Regions from separate parts of the Neobacillus sp. DFD-2R genome, predicted to be linked through region 2. Evidence: predicted binding sites of a transcription regulator. Region 2 holds the regulator's gene; the other holds the start of a gene.
What was found. The regulator Rex, encoded in region 2, represses fermentation and respiration genes when NADH is low (regulators of the CRP and FNR family bind a similar motif). The targets are predictions, from matches to a motif close to TTGTGAAATATTTCACAA.

Region 1: a site for Rex is predicted at 4,040-4,057, ahead of AC3ANV_RS18160 (DUF3147 family protein). Genes of this name have one in related genera too.

What each region holds. Positions count from the first base shown of each region.
Region 1 is NZ_CM173228.1:3,621,939-3,632,789, reverse strand. Features, by position in the region: gene AC3ANV_RS18185 (APC family permease) at 1-158, shown strand, start outside; partial or broken gene AC3ANV_RS18180 (transposase) at 434-1,473, opposite strand; gene AC3ANV_RS18175 (YpbS family protein) at 1,733-1,999, opposite strand; gene AC3ANV_RS18170 (GNAT family N-acetyltransferase) at 2,076-2,579, opposite strand; gene AC3ANV_RS18165 (SDR family oxidoreductase) at 2,746-3,513, shown strand; gene AC3ANV_RS18160 (DUF3147 family protein) at 4,083-4,439, shown strand; gene AC3ANV_RS18155 (DUF3147 family protein) at 4,457-4,828, shown strand; gene AC3ANV_RS18150 (acyl-CoA dehydrogenase family protein) at 5,023-6,201, shown strand; gene AC3ANV_RS18145 (beta-ketoacyl-ACP reductase) at 6,262-7,026, shown strand; gene AC3ANV_RS18140 (MaoC family dehydratase N-terminal domain-containing protein) at 7,048-7,497, shown strand; gene AC3ANV_RS18135 (MaoC/PaaZ C-terminal domain-containing protein) at 7,494-7,895, shown strand; gene AC3ANV_RS18130 (SDR family oxidoreductase) at 8,042-8,815, shown strand; partial or broken gene AC3ANV_RS18125 (thiolase family protein) at 8,853-10,022, shown strand; gene AC3ANV_RS18120 (long-chain fatty acid--CoA ligase) at 10,094-10,851, shown strand, end outside.
Region 2 is NZ_CM173228.1:5,223,468-5,234,318, forward strand. Features, by position in the region: gene AC3ANV_RS26135 (cytoplasmic protein) at 1-325, opposite strand, end outside; gene AC3ANV_RS26140 (polymer-forming cytoskeletal protein) at 341-1,066, opposite strand; gene AC3ANV_RS26145 (YhbD family protein) at 1,079-1,702, opposite strand; gene AC3ANV_RS26150 (redox-sensing transcriptional repressor Rex) at 1,834-2,490, opposite strand; gene moaC (cyclic pyranopterin monophosphate synthase MoaC) at 2,526-3,023, opposite strand; gene AC3ANV_RS26160 (ABC-F family ATP-binding cassette domain-containing protein) at 3,209-5,128, shown strand; gene tsaD (tRNA (adenosine(37)-N6)-threonylcarbamoyltransferase complex transferase subunit TsaD) at 5,501-6,526, opposite strand; gene rimI (ribosomal protein S18-alanine N-acetyltransferase) at 6,523-6,972, opposite strand; gene tsaB (tRNA (adenosine(37)-N6)-threonylcarbamoyltransferase complex dimerization subunit type 1 TsaB) at 6,984-7,691, opposite strand; gene tsaE (tRNA (adenosine(37)-N6)-threonylcarbamoyltransferase complex ATPase subunit type 1 TsaE) at 7,688-8,143, opposite strand; tRNA gene AC3ANV_RS26185 (tRNA-Asp) at 8,309-8,385, opposite strand; tRNA gene AC3ANV_RS26190 (tRNA-Met) at 8,389-8,462, opposite strand; rRNA gene rrf (5S ribosomal RNA) at 8,544-8,659, opposite strand; rRNA gene AC3ANV_RS26200 (23S ribosomal RNA) at 8,749-10,851, opposite strand, start outside.

The DNA.
Region 1 (10,851 bases), 1.6 Mb from region 2:
GGTTCAATGGACTTATCCAGATAGTCATTCCGCAATTTATCCCGAAAAAGTGGTGGCATAATTTATTACACAACCAAACAGCATTATTACTACGTTTTTGGTTGTTTAGACATAAGGATGTTGTGATAACAACAGTTCCCTATCATTTGAAAAAATAAGGAAAAAGCAGCGGGAATCCGCTGCTCAGATTGTCGAGAAAGGGTATTTTTCTCTGCAATTTTTTATTTTGTCAGAATCTAATTTTGTCAGAATCTAAATACCAAATTTATTGATTCTCCCTGCTAATGTGCCTGTTGATTACCGCTCCGGGCACTCGCTTTCCGCGGGGAGGTCCTGGAGCCTCCTCGGCGCTTTTGGCGCCTGCGGGGTCTCCAGTGACCTCTGTATCCCGCAGGAGTCGAGTGCCCTCCGCTCCAATCAACAGGGAGGCAAATCAACCTAAAGTATTGCAACACACTTTTTCTAACCTTGCTAAGTGTATTGCAATCTTTTTTATATTTTGGCAGGCTGCAGTTAGAAGAGCCTGTTCACTTGCATTCTTCAATCCCCGTAACCGGCAGTAGCGAAGCCCGTGCAGCTCTTTTGAGTCTGCGAAGCTTCGCTCAATTTTTTCCTTTCTAAATTTATAAAGCATTTTTCCCGATTTAGATAAGCGATTTAACCTTACCTTTTCCTTGTGCTCCTCCCATACATGTCGTGTTACAACTTTTACTTTATTTTTTGAGCGTGTGCATTTCCAGGAGTAACGAATACATCAGTAATAATGTTAAATTTCATATCAGTAGTCCGGTGATCGAGATAACAGAACATTTCCTGCTTATTTTCACGGGACATAAAACCACATTCAGGGTCTGTTGTACTGACTCTAATTTCCTTAATCTCTTTTACTTCCTCCTTTTCTTTTAATGGCTTTTTTCCGTATTTAATTCTATCCTCTTCTATTGCCTTGTTTAAGTCTTCAAAATATTCTCGAGTATCCGCTTCCACTTCTTGTTTTGTATACTTATTTTTATTTGCATTTGCCTTTAAATGAGTTGAATCCGTAAATAAAACACGACCGACCACCATCTTGTGACTCATTGCAAGAAGAACAATCTCATCAAAAATCTCCTAAAAAATATTTGTATCCTTATAACGGTGTTGACGATTCCAGCTAATCGTAGAGTGATGAGGTACTGGGTCCTTGAATTTCAGACCTAAAAACCAGCGGTAGGCAACGTTTGTTCTTATTTCCCTTTCTAGTTGACGTTCAGAACAAATGCCGTAAATATAACCAATAAACATCATTTTAAAAAGAATAAAGGGATCAGTAGGGCGTCCATTATCATCGCTGTAATAAGGACGGATCTTTTCAAGAAGAAACGAAAAATCAATATATTTATCAATCAAACGAAGAAGATGGTCATCAGGTACCAATTCATCAATAGATACAAATTCAAATTCACTTTGGCTAGACTCTTTTGGCTTAAACATTGATTTCACCACTTATTTTAATTATTTATTAGATTAGTTGGAGGTCTTTATTGAAAACACTCTGTTGATTGGCGCGGAAGGCACGCCCGCGGAAAGCGAAGTGCCTGGAGCGCCAATCAACAGACCTGTTTAAAAGCCTATATACCAATAATATTATAACGAATTAACGCGGTGAATTGTTAATGCAAATAAATAAACAAGAGGCTGCCGAAGGTTTTTCGACAGCCTGAGCAGCGGGAATCCGCTGCTCTTTTTTGTTTTAGTTAGATTCCTTTAATTTAGAGGCATATTCTTGGATCATCTCATTGGTCACTTGCTTTCGAGAGGGGATAATTCCTTGTTTTGCAAGCTCATTGATTTGATTGGTAACTTCATTAATTTTCGCTGTTGAAAATGCTTTTCCTTGCCTGCATAATTCTAATGCTTCTTCAATATAATATTCTCTTTGTTGATCCAGTGCTAAAAAGTCGTTGATTCTATGGTTTTGTTTATTAACATGCCGGGTAATAGCTTTATGTACACTCATAGTCAGTTCTCCTTTTCATTGTTGCATATTTTCCTACTATCTTATCATATATTTATGAATTTCTTTATCATGATGATTACCAAATTCTTTTTCCAAGAATCAGTAAATCTCTTTCGATTCCATCTAATTCTGCTACATTTGGAAGGCGTGCCCATTCTTCAAATCCAAAACTATTGAATAGCTTAATGCTGGGCTCATTATGACCAAAAATAAATCCAAGCAATGATTTTATTCCAAGCTTTGGACAGGCATCAATCGCTTTTTGAATGAGATATTTACCAAGATTCTTCCCTCGATATTCCCGGTGAATATAAATACTGATTTCGGCTGTTGCATGATACGCCGGTCTTCCATAGAAAGATTGAAAACTTACCCAAGCGCAAATTTCCACCTGATTTTCTACCACCCATAATGGTCGGTCAGCGGGTGAATGGACGTTAAACCATTGTTCACGGCTTTTAACGGAAACAGGCTCTGTATCGGCAGTCACCATCCTGCTGGGAATTGTCGAATTGTAAATATCAACGATAGTTGGTAAATCATTTAACACTGCATCCCTAATTGTAATATCCTCATACATGTTTGTTCGACATCCTTTTTGTTCGTTATTCTGCTAGTTTTCATCTTAACTTTCAATTCAAATAATTTCAATAAGAGTTTGAATCATTATTTCCTATTTGTAGATTCTAAGAATGCATGTTTAAAATAAGGAATAGAATTTCATTTTAAGGATAGGAGGAAATCTTATGAAAATGTCAGGAAACACAATATTAATTACCGGTGGTGCTTCTGGGATTGGTTTGGCCTTTGCTGAGCGCTTTTTAGACAGGGGCAATGAAGTAATCGTTGTGGGCCGCCGTGAAGAAAAATTAAAAGAAGCGAAGGAAAAGTTTCCGAACCTCCATATCAGGGTTTGTGATGTTGCGAATGAAAACGAACGTAAATCGCTTTTTGACTGGGTAACAAATAAATTTCCACAATTAAATATGCTGGTGAATAATGCAGGCATTCAACAAAGAGTAAACCTGCAAAATGCAAGTAGTGACTGGGATTATTACCGAAATGAAATCTCGATTAATGTCGACGGCCCGATACATTTATCCATGCTATTTATTCCACACCTAAAGAAACAAAAGGATGGGGCGATCATCAATGTTTCTTCAGGCCTGGCAATCATGCCGGGTGTATGGGTACCTGTTTATAGCGCAACAAAAGCAGCACTACATTCCTTTACAATATCGTTACGACACCAATTAGCAAACACAAGCATTAAGGTTGTCGAGGTCTTGCCGCCGGCGGTGAACACAGATTTAGGCGGTATCGGATTACATACTTTTGGGGCACCATTGAATGACTTTGCCGATACGATTTTTCTAGGCTTTGAAAAGGGAGACCTTGAAATTGGCTATGGCGATACGGAAAAACGGTTAAATGCACCAAGGGAGGAAAATTTGCAAGATGTCAAGATGGCTTGGGAGGGTTTTATAAAAAGGAATCCGGATTTTTTGAGTTAATTTGAAAAAACTCGCCAATTTGGTAACAGGATGTGAATTTGAAGTGATTTAAGGTATGAATTCAACCGAGGATTTGAACATATTGATGATTTTTTTTAAGCAAATGCGAGGGTCATTCGGACAGGGCAAGTAGGAAATTGCCAGTGATAGTCCGAATCCGAGGCTAATTCAGACAGGACAAAAGCTCCCAGTCACATTACGGGCTTGCCCATTATAAGACTGTTCAAAAGTAAAGCGGTTAAGATTAGGGCAGTTCTTAAAAACAACAATCTATCTAAAAATAGCATAATAGAAAGAATGGCTCGGAGAAGTTAGAGTCATTCTTTTTGCGTATAATAATGCGTTTTCCTTGGTGAAAAGTTTGTGATTAGTTCTGAGAATCTACTTGAGATTTACAGTTTTGTACCACACAAGTGAACACGTTACCAATTTGGTGAGTTTTTTTATGAAACCGTTTCAAAAACATTAATAAAAAGTTCACAGGCGTTCCATTCTATTTGAGGTAAAATAGCTATATAAAAATAGTTTGTGAAAAAGAGCACAAACATAAAAAAAGAGGCGAACTAACTATGCATTTATCTTTAAGTGCCCTAATCATTCGATTCCTAATGGGAGGCTCTGCAGTACTTGCTTGTACATTGGTTGCTAGGAATCTGGGTGAAAGGGTAGGGGGAATATTTGCTGCATTTCCAGCTGTATATCTAGCAGCCCTGTTAACAATCGGTCTCGATTTCCACGGCGGTGAACTTATTTCACATTCTATCATCATTTCAAAAGGGGCAATCTTTGGAATGGCAATTAATATTCTGGTTGCAATACTAGCCGGATACCTGCTTCCAAAGATAGGCTGGAAACGTGGAATTATCCACTCAATGGCCTGCTGGTTTGTCGTATCAATTGTGGTCGTATATATTACATCTCATTAAGGAAAAAGGTGATCGACATGAATAAACAGGACTTATTTATTCGTTTTTTACTTGGAGGGACAGCTGTCTCACTAAGCTATCTCATAACAGTCATTTCTCCATGGAAGATTCTAGCCGGTATATTTGCTGCATTCCCGGCCGTTATGCTAACGGCAGTCATTATGGTCGGTATTGCTGCAGGTACAAAAAAAGCAACGAATATTGCTAAGGGCTCAGTGTATGGGATGATCGGCGGAATGGTTTGTGTAACTACCGTATTACTTGTATTAGAAACAACTAATAATTGGAGCTTTAGTATTATAATAGGCCTTCTTGCTTGGCTTGGCAGTTCAATTGCCATTTCTACTTTAAAAGAACGCGCATTAAACAAAGCAATTCGTCAAATTTAAAAAAAAATCCTTTGGTATGAACCAAAGGATTTTTTTTATAATCATGTTGTAAATTAAAACTTGTTTTATCTGAAAGTTCAGAATAAAATAGAATTAACGTACCTACCGGTTGGTATGTTAACTGGGATAGTTACATATTATTTTTGTAGCGGAAAAAATAACTAGTTTACAAGAATAAGATTGGAGTGAAAGGTATGTATTTGCGTTTAACAGATGAACAAAAAATGGTGCAGAAAACAATTAGAAGGTTTGTAGAAAAAGAATTGATTCCATTAGAAAATGATTGTTTAAGAAATGAAAGAGAAGGCAAGCCAAGTTTACCCGAGGGTAAGCTTAAAGAGCTTCAATTAAAAGCAAAGGAAGCCGGTTTCTGGGGAATTAACACACCGGAGGAATACGGTGGTGCCGACCTAGGGCAAATGATGATGGCGATTGTGTTAATGGAAGTTTCCAAGACATTTGTCCCATTTTCGTTTGGAGGAGGGGCTGATAATATTCTTTATTATGGGAACGAAGAGCAGAAGAAAAAATATCTCATTCCAACTATTAATGGCGAGAAGAAATCTTGCTTTGCGATGACTGAGCCCGGGGCAGGTTCTGATACAAGAAATATTAAAATGACGGCTATAAAAGATGGTAGTGAGTGGGTCTTAAATGGCGAAAAAACATTTATCACCGGAGGAAACGAAGCGGACTTTGTTATGGCCATTGCAATCACTGATAAGGAAAGACATCAATCTACACAAGGTCGCGAAGGAGTAACCTGTTTTATTGTTGACCGTGATATGGGCTGGAAATCTGAGTATATACATACAATGGGAGAATGGGGTCCAGCCGGATTAGTGTTTGATAATGTCCGAGTTCCTGAGGAAAATATTCTTGGAGAATTACACAAGGGTTACAATCTTGGTCTGGAATGGATCGGCTTCGCAAGATGGGTGGTTGGTGCCAGAGCCGTCGGAGCAGCGGAACGCTTGTTGCAGATGGCGATTGATTATTCCAAAGAACGGATTACCTTTGGAAAACCAATTGCTGAAAGACAAGCAATCCAATGGCAAATTGCTGACTCTGCTGTAGAAATCGAAGCAGCAAGATGGTTAGTATTAAATGCTGCCTTTACTCTTGATAACGGTGAAGATAATCGCCAACTGGCCTCCATGGCAAAATTATATGGTGCAAATATGGGAAATCGGGTCGTTGATCGTGTTATGCAGATTCATGGAGGTATGGGCTATACAAGAGAACTTCCAATTGAACGCTGGTACCGTGAAGCAAGACTTTGGAGAATATATGATGGTACAGATGAAATTCAGCGTATGATTATTTCTCGAAACCTAATTAAAGGGCATGTAAAGGTTGGCCAATACGTATAAATTTATTTGTAAGCGCTAACTGGATTGCTAAATTACTATAAAATGTTTGGAGGAAATAGAATGGCAGGGAGATTTGAAGGAAGAGTAGCGTTTGTTACCGGCGGAAGCCGTGGAATTGGAAAGGGTATAGTAGAGCTTTTTGCTCAAGAAGGTGCTAAAGTCGCATTAATTGACTTAAACGAAGAAGCATTGAGTGAAACTACAAGCGAATTAAAAGAAAAAAGCTATGAGGTATTTTCTAAGGTTGCCAGTGTTACAGATGCCGAGCAAGTTGAAGCCGCTGTAAAAGAGGTATATGAAACGTTTGGTTCAGTGGATATTCTTGTCAATAATGCGGGTGTTATCCGTGATAATCTATTATTCAAAATGACCGATTCAGATTGGCAAACGGTAATGGATGTCCATTTAAAAGGCTCTTTTAATTCCGCCCGTGCTGTTCAAAAATACATGGTAGAAAATAAATATGGTCGCATTATCAACATTTCATCTACTTCAGCCCTTGGAAATCGCGGTCAGGCTAACTATGCTGCGGCGAAAGCAGGCCTGCAGGGCTTCACGAAAACACTTGCCATTGAGCTTGGCAGGTATGGGATTACTGCTAATTCGGTAGCCCCCGGTTTTATTGAGACCGAAATGACGAAAGAAACGGCTGCCAGACTCGGCATTTCTTTCGAACAATTAATTCAAGCAAGCGTAGCGAACATCCCGGTCGGAAGAAGCGGTAAGCCTGCTGATATCGCCAATGCTGTTGCCTTTTTTGCTGATGAAAAATCATCATACGTGAATGGTCAAGTCATTTATGTTGCAGGTGGACCAAAAAATTAATCCTAATGAGGTGAAGAGGAATTGTTCAAAGAACAAATCGGCAAACAATCGGAAAAGGTAAAAAATGTCGTAGAACGGGGTGCGGTAAAGAAATTTGCTGAAGCGATCGGGGATCCTCATCCTATATATTTTGATGAGGAAACAGGGCGCCTTTCCAGATATAAGAACAATATTGCCCCGCCAACATTTCCAAGGACTTTTGATTATGGTGTGATTGAAGGATTCAACCTGCCTAATAAGGGCTTGATCCACGGTGAACAAACATTTCACTACGAGCGGCCATTGTTGGTGGGGGAAGAAATTTACTGCTATACCAAAGTGAAGAATTACTTTGAGAAAAAAGGAAACTTTGGTGAAATGGGCTTCTTGTTGATTGAGAATTATGGAGAGGATATGACAGGAAATATAATCTTCAGTTCAACATCAACTGTTGTTATCTCGGAAGCAGTAAGGAAGGTGTTGTCACGATGAATGCAATTATAGAGTTGCAAGAAGGGGAATCGCTAAAGGAAATTCAGCTAGAGCCGGTTTCAAGACTTGACTTAATCAAGTATGCAGGTGCATCAGGTGATTTTAATCCTATTCACACGATCGATGAGGAAGCAACGAAAGCGGGCTTGCCCGGGATTATTGCCCATGGTATGTGGACGATGGGCAATCTGGCAAAACTGTTTACTCCTTATTATGAAGAAGGCTTTATTCAGGATTACTCCATTCGCTTTAAAGGAATGGTATTTTTGAATGATGTAATTACACTGAAGGGAACATTGATTGAAAAAAAGGATCAAAACCTCCGTTTCAAGGTTAAGGCAGTGAATCAGCAGGGCATTGAAGTTTTAAAGGGTGAGGTTTTGTATCATCAATACTAATTGTTATTTACCCGGCACCAGAGAAGCTTCCGTTTCTGGGGCTGGGTTTATTACTATCTTTTTTGAAAAAAGTGGAAATTTATAATTTTTAGTTACATACCAACTAGTTAGTATGTAAATTAAGCTATTAAAAGGAGGAAGCGCTCATGCATATTAAAGAATTATTCGATTTAACAGGTAAGGTTGCAATTGTTACTGGCGGTGGAAGAGGACTTGGACAGCAAATTGCTGAAGGGTTTGCTGAGGCAGGCGCCAATGTAGTGGTATGTTCCAGAAGACTGGAAGCATGTATGGAGGTAAGTGAAGAGCTTAAGAAGCTTGGTGTCGATTCACTGGCACTTAAATGTGATGTAACCAATCCTGAGGATGTAAAAAATATCGTTGAACGAACGATCGAAAGGTTTGGACGAATTGATATTCTTGTCAATAATAGTGGTGCCTCATGGGGTGCTCCGGTAGAGGATATGCCTCTGGAAGCATGGCAAAAAGTAATGAATGTCAATGTGACAGGCACCTTTTTAATGTCACAGGCAGTGGGCAAAGTGATGCTTGAGCAAAAATCAGGAAAAATCATTAATATTGCCTCTGTTGCCGGTTTAAAAGGTTCAAATCCAAAATACATGAATGCGATTGGATACAATTCGAGTAAGGGTGCAGTTATTACCTTTACAAAGGATTTAGCCGTAAAATGGGGACCGCATGGAATCTATGTTAATGCGATTGCACCGGGGTTTTTTCCGACAAAAATGTCAAAAGGCTTACTGGACCATGGCGGTGAAGGAATTTTAGAAGGAACTCCGTTACGTAAATTTGGTTCTGAGAATGACCTTAAAGGGGTTGCCTTATTCTTAGCGGCACCTGCTTCTGATTTTGTAACAGGTGATGTTGTCATTGTTGATGGCGGGGCACATGCAATGTAGATTTCACGATAACCGAAATTAATATGGGGATGAGCAAATGAAAAGAGATGCAGTCATTGTTTCTGCGGTACGGACAGCGATTGGCAGGCAGGGTAGTGCTCTTGCAACTGTTCCTGCACATGTATTGGGAGCAGAGGTTATTAAGGAAGCCGTTAAGCGGGCAAAAATTACACCGTAGATGATTGATGATGTCATTTTTGGCAACGTTTTATCAGGTGGCGGAAATATTGCCAGATTAACAGCCTTACAAACGGGTTTATCACTTGATTTACCGGGGTTAACCGTTGACCGGCAGTGCGGTTCAGGAATCAATGCAATTAATCTAGCCCCACAGGCAATCCGGGCCGGTGATGGAGATGTTTACATAGCAGGTGGTACTGAAAGCATGAGCCGTGCTCCTTATTTAATGGACCGGCCGGAAAAACCGTTTAGTCCAACACCTCCAAGTTTTAGAAAATCGCAGTTATCTCCTAAAGAAATCGGTGATCCGCCTATGGGAATTACCGCAGAAAATCTCGTAGAAAAATATAAGATTACTAGAGAAGAGCAGGACGCCTTTGCTTTTCGCAGTCAGCAGAGAATGGCGGCTGCTATGGAAGAGGGCCGCTTTGTTGAACAAATTGTCCCCATTACGATTCCGGTTAAAAAAGGGGAACCAATTATTTTTAAAACAGATGAGCACCCACGTCCACAAACGACTATCGAAGCATTATCAAAGCTTCAGCCGGCATTTCTTAAGGGTGGAACTGTTACCGCCGGAAACAGTTCCGGTTTAAATGATGCGGCATCAGCAGTTGTTGTAATGTCCCGTGAAAAAGCAGAGGAACTAAATCTAACCCCGCTGGCAGTAATTCGAGCTTATGCTGTGGCTGGTGTCGATCCGAACATTATGGGTATTGGACCTGTATCTGCAGTAAGGAAGGTGCTGGACAAGTCAGGCCTTTCATTGGAAGAAATGGATCTTATTGAAATCAATGAGGCATTTGCCGCTCAGGTGCTAGCTTGTAATCGAGAGCTTGAAATTGATCCGGAAAAAGTAAATGTAAACGGCGGTGCGATTGCCCATGGGCATCCTCTTGGTGCAACAGGTGCCATTCTTGTGACGAAGGCTGCCTATGAATTAAAACGTTTAGGCGGCAGATTTGCACTTATTACAGCCTGTATTGGCGGAGGCCAAGGAATCACTACCATTATTGAACGTGAATAGAGGAAAGTACTTAATCATACTAAATTATGATAGCGGTTACATTAAAAATTAAACTTTAGGAGAGATAAACGATGTTAACTCTTCATTATCCATATTGGCCGAAAATATCAAAATCACTAAAGGTTCCCTCCACCTCGCTATATGACAACCTGAAGGTTAGTGCCGGCCGTTATCCGGATCAAGATGCGATTTACTATTATGGAAATAAAATCTCCTACCAACAATTAGACCGTGAGGTAATTGCTTTGGCGGGATATTTAAAACAAAAGCTAATGGTGTCCACTGGCGAGAAAGTTTTGTTGTTTATGCAGAATTCGCCGCAATTTATCATTGGATATTATGCAATATTAAGGGCGAATGCTGTTGTCGTACCAATCAATCCGATGCTTACTGCGAATGAGTTGGAATTTTACATTCGCGATTGTGAAATTAAGACTGCTCTGGTAGGTCAGGAATTATATGAAAGAGTTCAGCCCTTGATTGGAATAACGACACTTGAGAATCTCGTTATTGCAGCCTATTCCGACTATATAAGCAGTGAGTTTGAAGGGACTATTCCTGAAGAAGCACAAGCTCCGAGAGTTGTCTTATCCGATTCCGGCCATTACCTCTGGAGTGAGGCGTTACAGGCAAATTATCCTCCAAGTGAACACACCGCAAAGGTCGATGATCTTGCCGTTTTACCATATACTTCAGGGACAACAGGACTTCCAAAAGGCTGTATGCATACCAATCGGACCGTCAATGCGAATACCGTTGGCTGCTATCATTGGTCAAATTCAACTCCAAATGCGGTCCATTTGATGACATTGCCGCTGTTCCATGTAAC
Region 2 (10,851 bases):
TCGCTTGATCTCCACTAAGAGCTTCGCCCACTTCCAGTAAACCGAAAATCTTTATTTTTTCCAACCGGGCTTTGCCGTTAACCGTCATGGTTCCCATGACCACCGTTTCTTCCGCTTCCAAATTCCCTTTGACCTTTGCTTCTCCCATTATTTTCACTGTTCCTGTTTTGACATTTTCCACCGCCTCACTCGTTCCATAAACATTTAAGGCTGAACATTCGACATCATTTACAATTGTACCCTCGCCTCTGATGCTGATTTTTTCGTAACGGCCGCCCGGATAACTTCCCGATCCATTGATAATCAGGTTATCGCCTTTTTTCATTCCAAAATCCCCCCATTAAACCTTTTTGCTTTCTCCGATAACAGCATTTTTATCCATCGAAAATTCGCCAGTATACTCCACAACATCAATTTTACAATTAGGACCAATCGTAACATGGTTTCCACGGACCACTTTAGCTATTGTATTTTCAAGTTCAATTTTGTCCCCTTCAATTAAACCCGTTTCCAGCTGCGTTTGAAAAAGAGGCTTTAATAAATTTTCGATTAATGATCCCTTTTGATGTTTTTTTACCGTTATCGTTTGCCCGCCTATCTCATTTGCTTTACATTCCCCATATAATTTAATGTCTACCTGGTCAGCATTTAAGAGACCGCCAATCTTAAACTGGGATTCAGCTTTAAAAATCTCCGCTTCGCAATCTTCTCCAACTGTTAAAGCGCCCTTTATTTTGATTTCCTCACTCTTTATTCTTCCGCCAACCGAAACTTTGCCGGATAGTTCAAATTTACCGACATAGAGGTTATCGTCGATTTTTGCCGTTCCATCAATGGTTAGTAATTGACTTTCAATATTTCCTTTAAACTTGGCCTTACCGTTTACTTTGGCTTTATCTGATTTGATGTTTCCATTGATCGTGCCGAAACCATTGCATTCAAATTCGTTGCATTCCACCTCACTGTTAACTGTGCCGAAACCATTTAATGTAACAAGGTTGAATTGTCCGCCGTTGGATGCGCCAAAGCCATTGATGACCAGATCTCCCCGTTGTTTCATATCCATTTCCATTCTCCTTTATAGTAATTTCGATTTAATTTCTTCCATGCAACTCATCAGTGAAAGCTGTGCGACAATTTTTGTTCCCCGCTCAAAATGGAAGGCTTCCGCATTGATCAATAACAGGCAGGATGAAACCCCTAGCTTTCTCGTAATCACCAATTCTCCGCTTTTCTGTTTAATCAAGGGTTTATTGTCCTGAAGCACCTGAAGCAGTATTTTCCCTTCATCGAGATTAATTTCACCTGATTGAAGGAGCTTCTCTAAGACAAACACTTCAAGCATTCTCGAAAAATCAAATTGATGACCGCCTTTTTCCTGCTCTAAATAAAAATCGATAACCACCGTCGAAACAATGTTACGTTTTATTAACTCGTCCTTGGTTAAATTTAAATCGGTGACATTTGGTGAAAACATGTCCGCCAGTTCGTCTAAGGAAAGGTTCTCTTTCATCGTTTGAATTTTATCGATTCTTTCTAAAATCTTTTCTTTTGGGAAAAATGTTTCCTGACCTGTGAATGTTGATTTCCTTACAAACCACTCTTCCGGAATAAGATCCTTTCGTTTCCATCTATATAACTGCCCATACGATATCCCGGCCAGTTCTAATAAATCCTTTTTAGAGATTAACTCCTCGCTCATTGTGAAAACCCCTTTCATACCGTAAATGTAACATAACACTGTTACGTTGTAAAGCCGGTGATTTAAATTGGGCTTCCTATTCCAAAAGAAAAAGACCTTTCCACGATATTTTTCGCGAAAAGGTCTTTGTTTTACTCTGCTACTATTTCCTCTGTTGGATAATGCTTTAAAAAATATACCAGTGATTGAAGCTCTACTGCTAAGTCAATATGATGCACTCTAATCGAAGGCGGTACATTTAACCTTGCAGGAGTGAAATTTAATATTCCCTTAACATTTGCTTTTACAAGCCGGTCCGTAATCGTCTGGGCAACAGGCGCAGGCACTGTTAAAATCGCCACAGGTATATTTTCATTGGACAAATGCTCCTCCAAATTATCCATCGGAAGAATAGGGACATCGCCAATCAATGTTCCCATTTTTTCAGGGTCGACATCGAAGGCACATTCAATTTTTGTATTATTATTTTTTAAAAAATTATAATTTAAAAAGGCGGTTCCAAGATTACCTACCCCGATTAGGGCAACCTTTGTCAGTTCGTCCTGATCCAGTGTTTTACGGAAGAAGGTTAGTAGGTAATTAACATTGTAACCATAGCCTTTTTTCCCTAATGCTCCAAAATAGGAGAAGTCCCTGCGAATGGTTGCCGAGTCCACTTTCACAGCTTCACTTAATTCTGCAGAAGAAACCCGTTGCTTGCCGGAAGCATGGAGGTTTTGTAAAAATCGATAATATAAGGGCAGCCGTTTTGCTGTTGCCTGTGGTATTTTCATCGTTTCATTTATCATTTGACTCCTACACCCCGCATGTATGGTTTAGTAAATTATTTAACTTGCCCGGTTCTTTTAAAATCACCGTTTTTCCCGCCCGTTTTCTCAACTAAATAGGTTGGACCAATCACCATACCTTTATCAACTGCCTTACACATATCATAAATGGTTAACGCACAAGCAGCCGCAGCTGTTAACGCTTCCATTTCAACACCTGTACTTCCTTTTGTTTTAACAAATGCAGAAATTCTTAATTTATATTGGTCATTGGCCTCCGGTTCCCATGAGAAGGTAATATTTACACTCGTTAAAGGTATCGGGTGGCACATTGGAATAAGATCCCATGTTTTTTTCGCAGCCATAACAGCCGCAACCTGAGCGACTGCTAACACATCGCCCTTTTTCATTTCATTATTCGTTATTTTATCATAAATCTCTTTACTTACTGCAATGCTGGAATGGGCAAGTGCAGTGCGTGCCGTCTCCGGCTTATCACTTACGTCAACCATTTTCGCTCTGCCTTCTTCATTAAAATGAGTAAAATCCGCCATATTTTAATCCTCCTATAAAATCATACACTATTTTTTCATCTATGTGTGTGAAAGTTTGAGCGAATTAGCCAAATGATTATTTTTTTCATTCGACAAAATTCCTTCCGGCGCTCTAATTAACAGCAGTTTATTGCCGACGTACTAGGAATAAGGTACACTATTTGTATGTATAGAGGTGAAAAATAATGATTTTGTTGCAAGTAAATCAACTGGCAAAATATTATGGTGCTGAACTTATTTTATCGAATATAAAACTGGAATTACAAACTCGTGACCGTGTGGCACTTGTTGGCCGTAACGGTGCAGGAAAATCGACATTATTAAAGATTATTGCGGGACACCTGTCACATGATGGCGGTGAGATTATTAAACCAAAAGAAGTAACCATTGGTTATTTAGCACAAAATACAGGTTTGGAATCGAATTTATCGATTTGGGAAGAAATGCTGACTGTGTTTGAATCGCTTCGAATCATGGAAAAAACACTTCGTCAGCTGGAAGAACAAATGGCTGACACTGATGCGATGGACGACAGCGGTAAATACGAAAGAATTCTAAAAGAGTATGACAGTCTCCAAGTGAAATTTAAAGAACAGGGAGGCTATCAATACGAAGCCGATATTCGCTCTGTTTTGCATGGTTTAAATTTTCGCGATCATGGGTCAATGATTTCCAGCTTAAGCGGCGGGCAAAAAACCCGGCTCGCGTTAGGGAAGCTCCTGTTAACGAGACCCGATATATTAATATTGGACGAGCCTACGAACCATCTTGATATTGACACCCTTTCCTGGCTGGAGCAATACCTGCAAGCCTATGATGGTGCCATCTTAATTGTTTCCCATGACCGCTATTTTTTAGATAAAGTGGTCTCCCAGGTTTATGAAGTCTCACGTAAACAAATCCAAAAATTCTCCGGAAACTATAGCGCTTACCTTGAGCAAAAGGCAGCCAACTATGAACGTGATTTGAAGCTTTATGAAAAGCAGCAGCAGGAAGTTGCCAACTTACAAGATTTCATCCAGCGAAACCTAGCACGTGCGTCAACCACCAAAAGAGCACAAAGCCGTCGTAAAAAGCTTGAGAAAATGGAAATCATGGATCGGCCCCTTGGAGACGAAAAATCAGCTTCCTTTTCCTTTGAAATCGAAAAGCAAAGCGGAAATGATGTCTTGACAGTGGATTCGCTTGCGGTTGGGTATCATGGTGAACAGGTATCAGAGTCGATTTCCTTCCGCGCCTATCGCGGTGAAAGCATTGCTCTCGTTGGTCCAAACGGTATCGGTAAATCAACCTTATTGAAGACGATTATTAAAAAGCTTCCGGCGCTTTCAGGTACTATCCAATATGGGACAAACCTTTCCATCGGGTATTACGACCAAGAACAAGCCGAGTTGAGGTCCAATAAGCGCGTGTTAAATGAATTGTGGGATGATTACCCATTAAAGAGTGAAAAAGAAATCAGAACGGTATTAGGTAATTTCCTCTTTTCCGGTGACGATGTTTTAAAAATTGTTTCGACATTAAGCGGCGGAGAGAAAGCACGTCTTGCCCTTGCCAAGCTCATGCTTGAGAAGGCGAATGTGTTAATTTTAGATGAGCCTACCAACCATCTTGATCTTGATAGTAAAGAAGTACTCGAAAACGCCCTTATTGATTATCCCGGAACGATATTATTTGTTTCACATGACAGGTATTTTATTAATCGAATCGCCACGAAGGTATTAGAGCTAAGCCCAATTGGCAGTGCTGAATATTTGGGTGATTATGATTATTATGTAGAAAAAAAGATCGAGCAGGCAGAACTTGATGCTCTGGCTGTGGTTGCTTCTATAAAAAAGGGAACATATGCAGAAGCTGTTGAAAAAAATTCCTATCAACAGGATAAGGAAAGCAAAAAACTTGAACGGCAGAGAAAAAGAAAAATAGAAGAAATGGAATTACGAATTGAAGAATTGGAAGAACAAATTCAAGAATTCGAGCAACAGTTATGTGAACCGGAAATCTTCCAAAATCATGAAAAAGTTTTAGAAATCAACCTTAAAAATGAAAAGGCAAAGGCAGAGCTTGAGCACCTTATGGAGGAATGGGCCGAGCTTGCTGAATAAGGACCAGGCAGAAATTGCCCGGTTTTTATTTGTCTTTAAGAGAAATAGTAATAAAATCTTGTCTAAATACTAAATTCGACATCATTTTTAGTATATCAACAAATTCCTATTTATTGTCGACATTTTTCGAGTAAATTTTCGATTGATTGATAAAAAAATCACGTTATCCTTCCTTTTCCACAGCTTTATACACATTCGAAAGGGTATTTCCACAACTTCCTTTCGACTTTTCCACATTATCCACAAAAAACGTCTTATTTATCCACATTATCAACAGGATGTTAATGACTTATCCCCAAAATTCTATTTCCTTTCGTTTCTTAATAATAATTTTATCCACAAAAAAAAGCCAACTCCGCAAAGAGTCAGCCTCTAATCATTATAAATTTCGATATCGAGCCCCGGGTTGGCATTAAGGGATAAATCCGCTCTTATTCCCTTTTCAAACATAATACTTCCTACGGCTGCAATCATGGCCGCATTATCTGTGCATAAGGATAGGGGCGGAATGACTAAATCTATTGCCTTATTTTCTGAAAATGCCTTTTCCAGAGCAGCTCTAAGTCCTTTATTTGCAGCAACGCCGCCCGCAACTAATACTTGCTTCACTCCGTATTCAGCAACAGCTTTTTCAGTTTTTTTCACTAATACTTCAATAACACTTGCTTGAAAGCTCGCAGCCAGGTCTTCAGGAGCTATTGTTTCACCACGTTGTTCAGCATTATGGACTGTGTTGATAACAGCTGATTTTAAGCCGCTGAAGCTAAAATCATAAGAACCTTCCTCAAGCCAAGCCCGTGGTAAATCAATGTTTGGGCTGCCTTCCACAGCTAATCGGTCGATGTGAGGACCACCGGGATAAGGAAGATTTAAGGTTCGTGCGACCTTGTCATAGGCTTCCCCGGCTGCATCATCTCTCGTTTCACCAATTACTTCAAAATGGCCCTGCTCTTTCATATAAACAAGCTCCGTATGTCCTCCTGACACAACTAAAGACAAAAGTGGAAAATTCAACTCTGTGACTAAACGGTTGGCATAAATATGACCGGCAATATGATGCACCGGAACAAGCGGGATACCATGGGCAAAAGCAAGTGCTTTAGCTGCGTTTACTCCGATTAATAGCGCTCCCACCAATCCCGGTCCTTCAGTTACAGCAATGGCATCAATATCCGAAAGAGTAAGGTTTGCCCGGGTCAACGCCTCTTCAATTACAATGGTGATTTGTTCTACGTGATGGCGAGAAGCAATTTCAGGAACAACACCGCCAAATCGTTTATGGCTTTCAATTTGTGAAGCAACCACATTTGAAGCAATTTCCCGCCCATTTTTGATAATCGCTACGGCTGTCTCGTCGCAGCTTGTTTCAATTCCCAATACATATTGATCTTTTTTCATATATTCACCCACATCACTAATGCATCTTCTTGATTATCTGAATAATAATTTTTTCGAATCCCGCCATTTTGAAAACCTAATTTTCGATAAAGGGATTGCGCAACATGATTGGTTACCCGCACTTCAAGAGTCATACTCTTGGCGCCCATTTCCATGGCAACAGACATTAACTTTTTCAACAATGCTTCTCCAAGCTTCCTGCCTCGATATTCAGGAAGAACGGCAACATTCGTTACATGAGCTTCATCAATAACAATCCAGGCCCCACAGTACCCAATAATTTTCTTGTCATCTTCGAGAACAATATAAACCGCAAATTTGTTATTGTATAATTCATTATAAAAAGCTTCCCGGCTCCAAGGTGTGGCAAAGGAAGCATGCTCTACTTCTAAAATCTGGTCAATATCCTCTTCTCTCATATAGCGAAAAACATAAGAATCTACCATATCATTAATTCCTATCCTTTTATAATTTTCCCCTTTGCTTCTAACCACTTTGCTTCCGCTTCAGCTAAGCGAATATAGTTTGGAACAAAAGAATGTATGTCTTCCCCTTGTTTATGCATGCCTAATTGTCCTAGCTCTGAGGGGCGTGGATTGTGTTCCGTTATGGCAGCAAACACAGCTTGTGGTCCCAATATTTCTTCCGCTTTCATTCGGTGAATCATTAAATCATTTCCAACAAAAAGGATATGTTTAGTAAAATTCTTTAATTTTTCGGCCCAATCCGTGAACATGACTAATTGATCCTGCTCAACCGGGACAAGCACTCCATCTTGGTACTGAAATAGACCCGTATAGACTTGTCCTCTTCTTGCATCAAACAATGGAGATATATAGCCATCAAAGTAGCGGCCCGGTCCGGATGCCAAGATTTCAAGACTGGATATTCCTATAAGTGGAATATTCAATGTCCAAGCTAATGTTTTGGCAATCGTGACACCAATTCTTACTCCAGTATAGGAGCCCGGTCCTTTTGCTACCACAATTTTCGTTAAATCTGCCGGTACTTTTCCACAATCTTTCATTAAGGTTTGAATGGCGGGCATGATTCGGACAGAGTGGTTCTTTTTTAGATTCGTAATATACTCACCAAGCACCTGATCTTCTTCTAAAAGCGCTACTCCTAAAGCATAGTTAGAAGTATCAATCGCTAATATTGTCATGAAAATATCTCCTTACATAGTTGCTCATATCTTTTTCCCTTTGGCATAAGAACGATCTTTCTTTTTTCCTCATCTTCATGGTACAAGAAAATCGTCAAATGCTCGCTTGGTAGCTGTTCTTCAATTAAATGAGCCCATTCCACTACTGTTACTCCATCACCTTCAAAGTATTCATCGAAGCCTAAGTCTTCATAGGAATCTGCTACCCGGTATACATCCATATGATACAAAGGCAATCTACCGTTGTATTCCTTTATTATCGTAAATGTCGGGCTATTTACAGTTTTCTTTATGTCTAATCCTCGGGCCAATCCTTTTGTAAAGGTTGTTTTTCCTGCACCTAAATGCCCCTCTAATGTAATTACATCACCAGGCTGTAAAAAGCCGGCTAATTTTGCTGCAAATCGTGATGTTTCCTCCGAATTGGTCGTAATCATTTCATATTGATTCATTCAATCACCTTTTAATTATAGCATTGCTTTACACTATCTTCATTTTACCTTATTTTGCTTACAAAAAAACCTTAGGATGTCTCCTAAGGATTTATAATTTATATGTAGATTAAACAAAAATAAAAAAAACGAAACGCAGTTTCGTGTTTTCTAAAAAATATTTTATGGCGGTCTGGACGGGACTCGAACCCGCGACCTCCTGCGTGACAGGCAGGCATTCTAACCAACTGAACTACCAGACCAAATTGCGGAGGCAGGATTTGAACCTGCGACCTTCGGGTTATGAGCCCGACGAGCTACCGGACTGCTCCACCCCGCGACGGTAAAAATAATTATCAACTGTACCATATTATTATATGTTCTAATACAGTAGATATGTATATAAGTTTTAAATAAAACAGCCTGGCAACGTCCTACTCTCACAGGGACAAAGTCCCAACTACCATCGGCGCTGAGAAGCTTAACTTCCGTGTTCGGTATGGGAACGGGTGTGACCTTCTCGCCATTGCTGCCAGACTATTTATTTGAGGTTTCATTCCCTCAAAACTGGATAATACAGAAGAAGTTTGGTAAAAACGAGTTCACCTTGTTCATATAAATATGACTTGGTTAAGTCCTCGAACGATTAGTATCAGTCAGCTCCACACGTCACCGCGCTTCCACCTCTGACCTATCAACCTGATCATCTTTCAGGGTTCTTACTAGCTTGACGCTATGGGAAATCTCATCTTGAGGGGGGCTTCATGCTTAGATGCTTTCAGCACTTATCCCGTCCGCACATAGCTACCCAGCGATGCCTTTGGCAAGACAACTGGTACACCAGCGGTGCGTCCATCCCGGTCCTCTCGTACTAAGGACAGCTCCTCTCAAATTTCCTGCGCCCACGACGGATAGGGACCGAACTGTCTCACGACGTTCTGAACCCAGCTCGCGTACCGCTTTAATGGGCGAACAGCCCAACCCTTGGGACCGACTACAGCCCCAGGATGCGATGAGCCGACATCGAGGTGCCAAACCTCCCCGTCGATGTGGACTCTTGGGGGAGATAAGCCTGTTATCCCCGGGGTAGCTTTTATCCGTTGAGCGATGGCCCTTCCATGCGGAACCACCGGATCACTAAGCCCGACTTTCGTCCCTGCTCGACTTGTAGGTCTCGCAGTCAAGCTCCCTTGTGCCTTTACACTCTACGAATGATTTCCAACCATTCTGAGGGAACCTTTGGGCGCCTCCGTTACTCTTTAGGAGGCGACCGCCCCAGTCAAACTGCCCACCTGACACTGTCTCCCACCCCGATCAGGGGTGCGGGTTAGAATTTCAATACAGCCAGGGTAGTATCCCACCGACGCCTCCACCGAAGCTAGCGCTCCGGCTTCTACGGCTCCTACCTATCCTGTACAAGCTGTACCAAAATTCAATATCAGGCTACAGTAAAGCTCCACGGGGTCTTTCCGTCCTGTCGCGGGTAACCTGCATCTTCACAGGTACTATAATTTCACCGAGTCTCTCGTTGAGACAGTGCCCAGATCGTTACGCCTTTCGTGCGGGTCGGAACTTACCCGACAAGGAATTTCGCTACCTTAGGACCGTTATAGTTACGGCCGCCGTTTACTGGGGCTTCGATTCAGAGCTTCGCTTGCGCTAACCCCTCCTCTTAACCTTCCAGCACCGGGCAGGCGTCAGCCCCTATACTTCGCCTTGCGGCTTCGCAGAGACCTGTGTTTTTGCTAAACAGTCGCCTGGGCCTATTCACTGCGGCTCTTCGAGGCTATTCACCCCAAAGAGCACCCCTTCTCCCGAAGTTACGGGGTCATTTTGCCGAGTTCCTTAACGAGAGTTCTCTCGCTCACCTTAGGATTCTCTCCTCGCCTACCTGTGTCGGTTTGCGGTACGGGCACCTTTTATCTCGCTAGAGGCTTTTCTTGGCAGTGTGGAATCAGGAACTTCGGTACTAAATTTCCCTCGCTGTCACAGCTCGAGCCTAACGCAAGCGGGATTTGCCTCGCTTGCAGCCTAACTGCTTAGACGCGCATATCCAACAGCGCGCTTACCCTATCCTCCTGCGTCCCCCCGTTGCTCAAACGATAAAGAGGTGGTACAGGAATATCAACCTGTTGTCCATCGCCTACGCCTTTCGGCCTCGGCTTAGGTCCCGACTAACCCTGAGCGGACGAGCCTTCCTCAGGAAACCTTAGGCATTCGGTGGATGAGATTCTCACTCATCTTTCGCTACTCATACCGGCATTCTCACTTCTAAGCGCTCCACCAGTCCTTACGGTCTGACTTCAACGCCCTTAGAACGCTCTCCTACCACTGACATCGAAGATGTCAATCCACAGCTTCGGTGATACGTTTAGCCCCGGTACATTTTCGGCGCAGAGTCACTCGACCAGTGAGCTATTACGCACTCTTTAAATGGTGGCTGCTTCTAAGCCAACATCCTGGTTGTCTAAGCAACTCCACATCCTTTTCCACTTAACGTATACTTTGGGACCTTAGCTGGTGGTCTGGGCTGTTTCCCTTTTGACTACGGATCTTATCACTCGCAGTCTGACTCCCACGGATAAGTCTTTGGCATTCGGAGTTTGTCTGAATTCGGTAACCCGATGAGGGCCCCTAGTCCAAACAGTGCTCTACCTCCAAGACTCTTACTACGTGAGGCTAGCCCTAAAGCTATTTCGGAGAGAACCAGCTATCTCCAAGTTCGATTG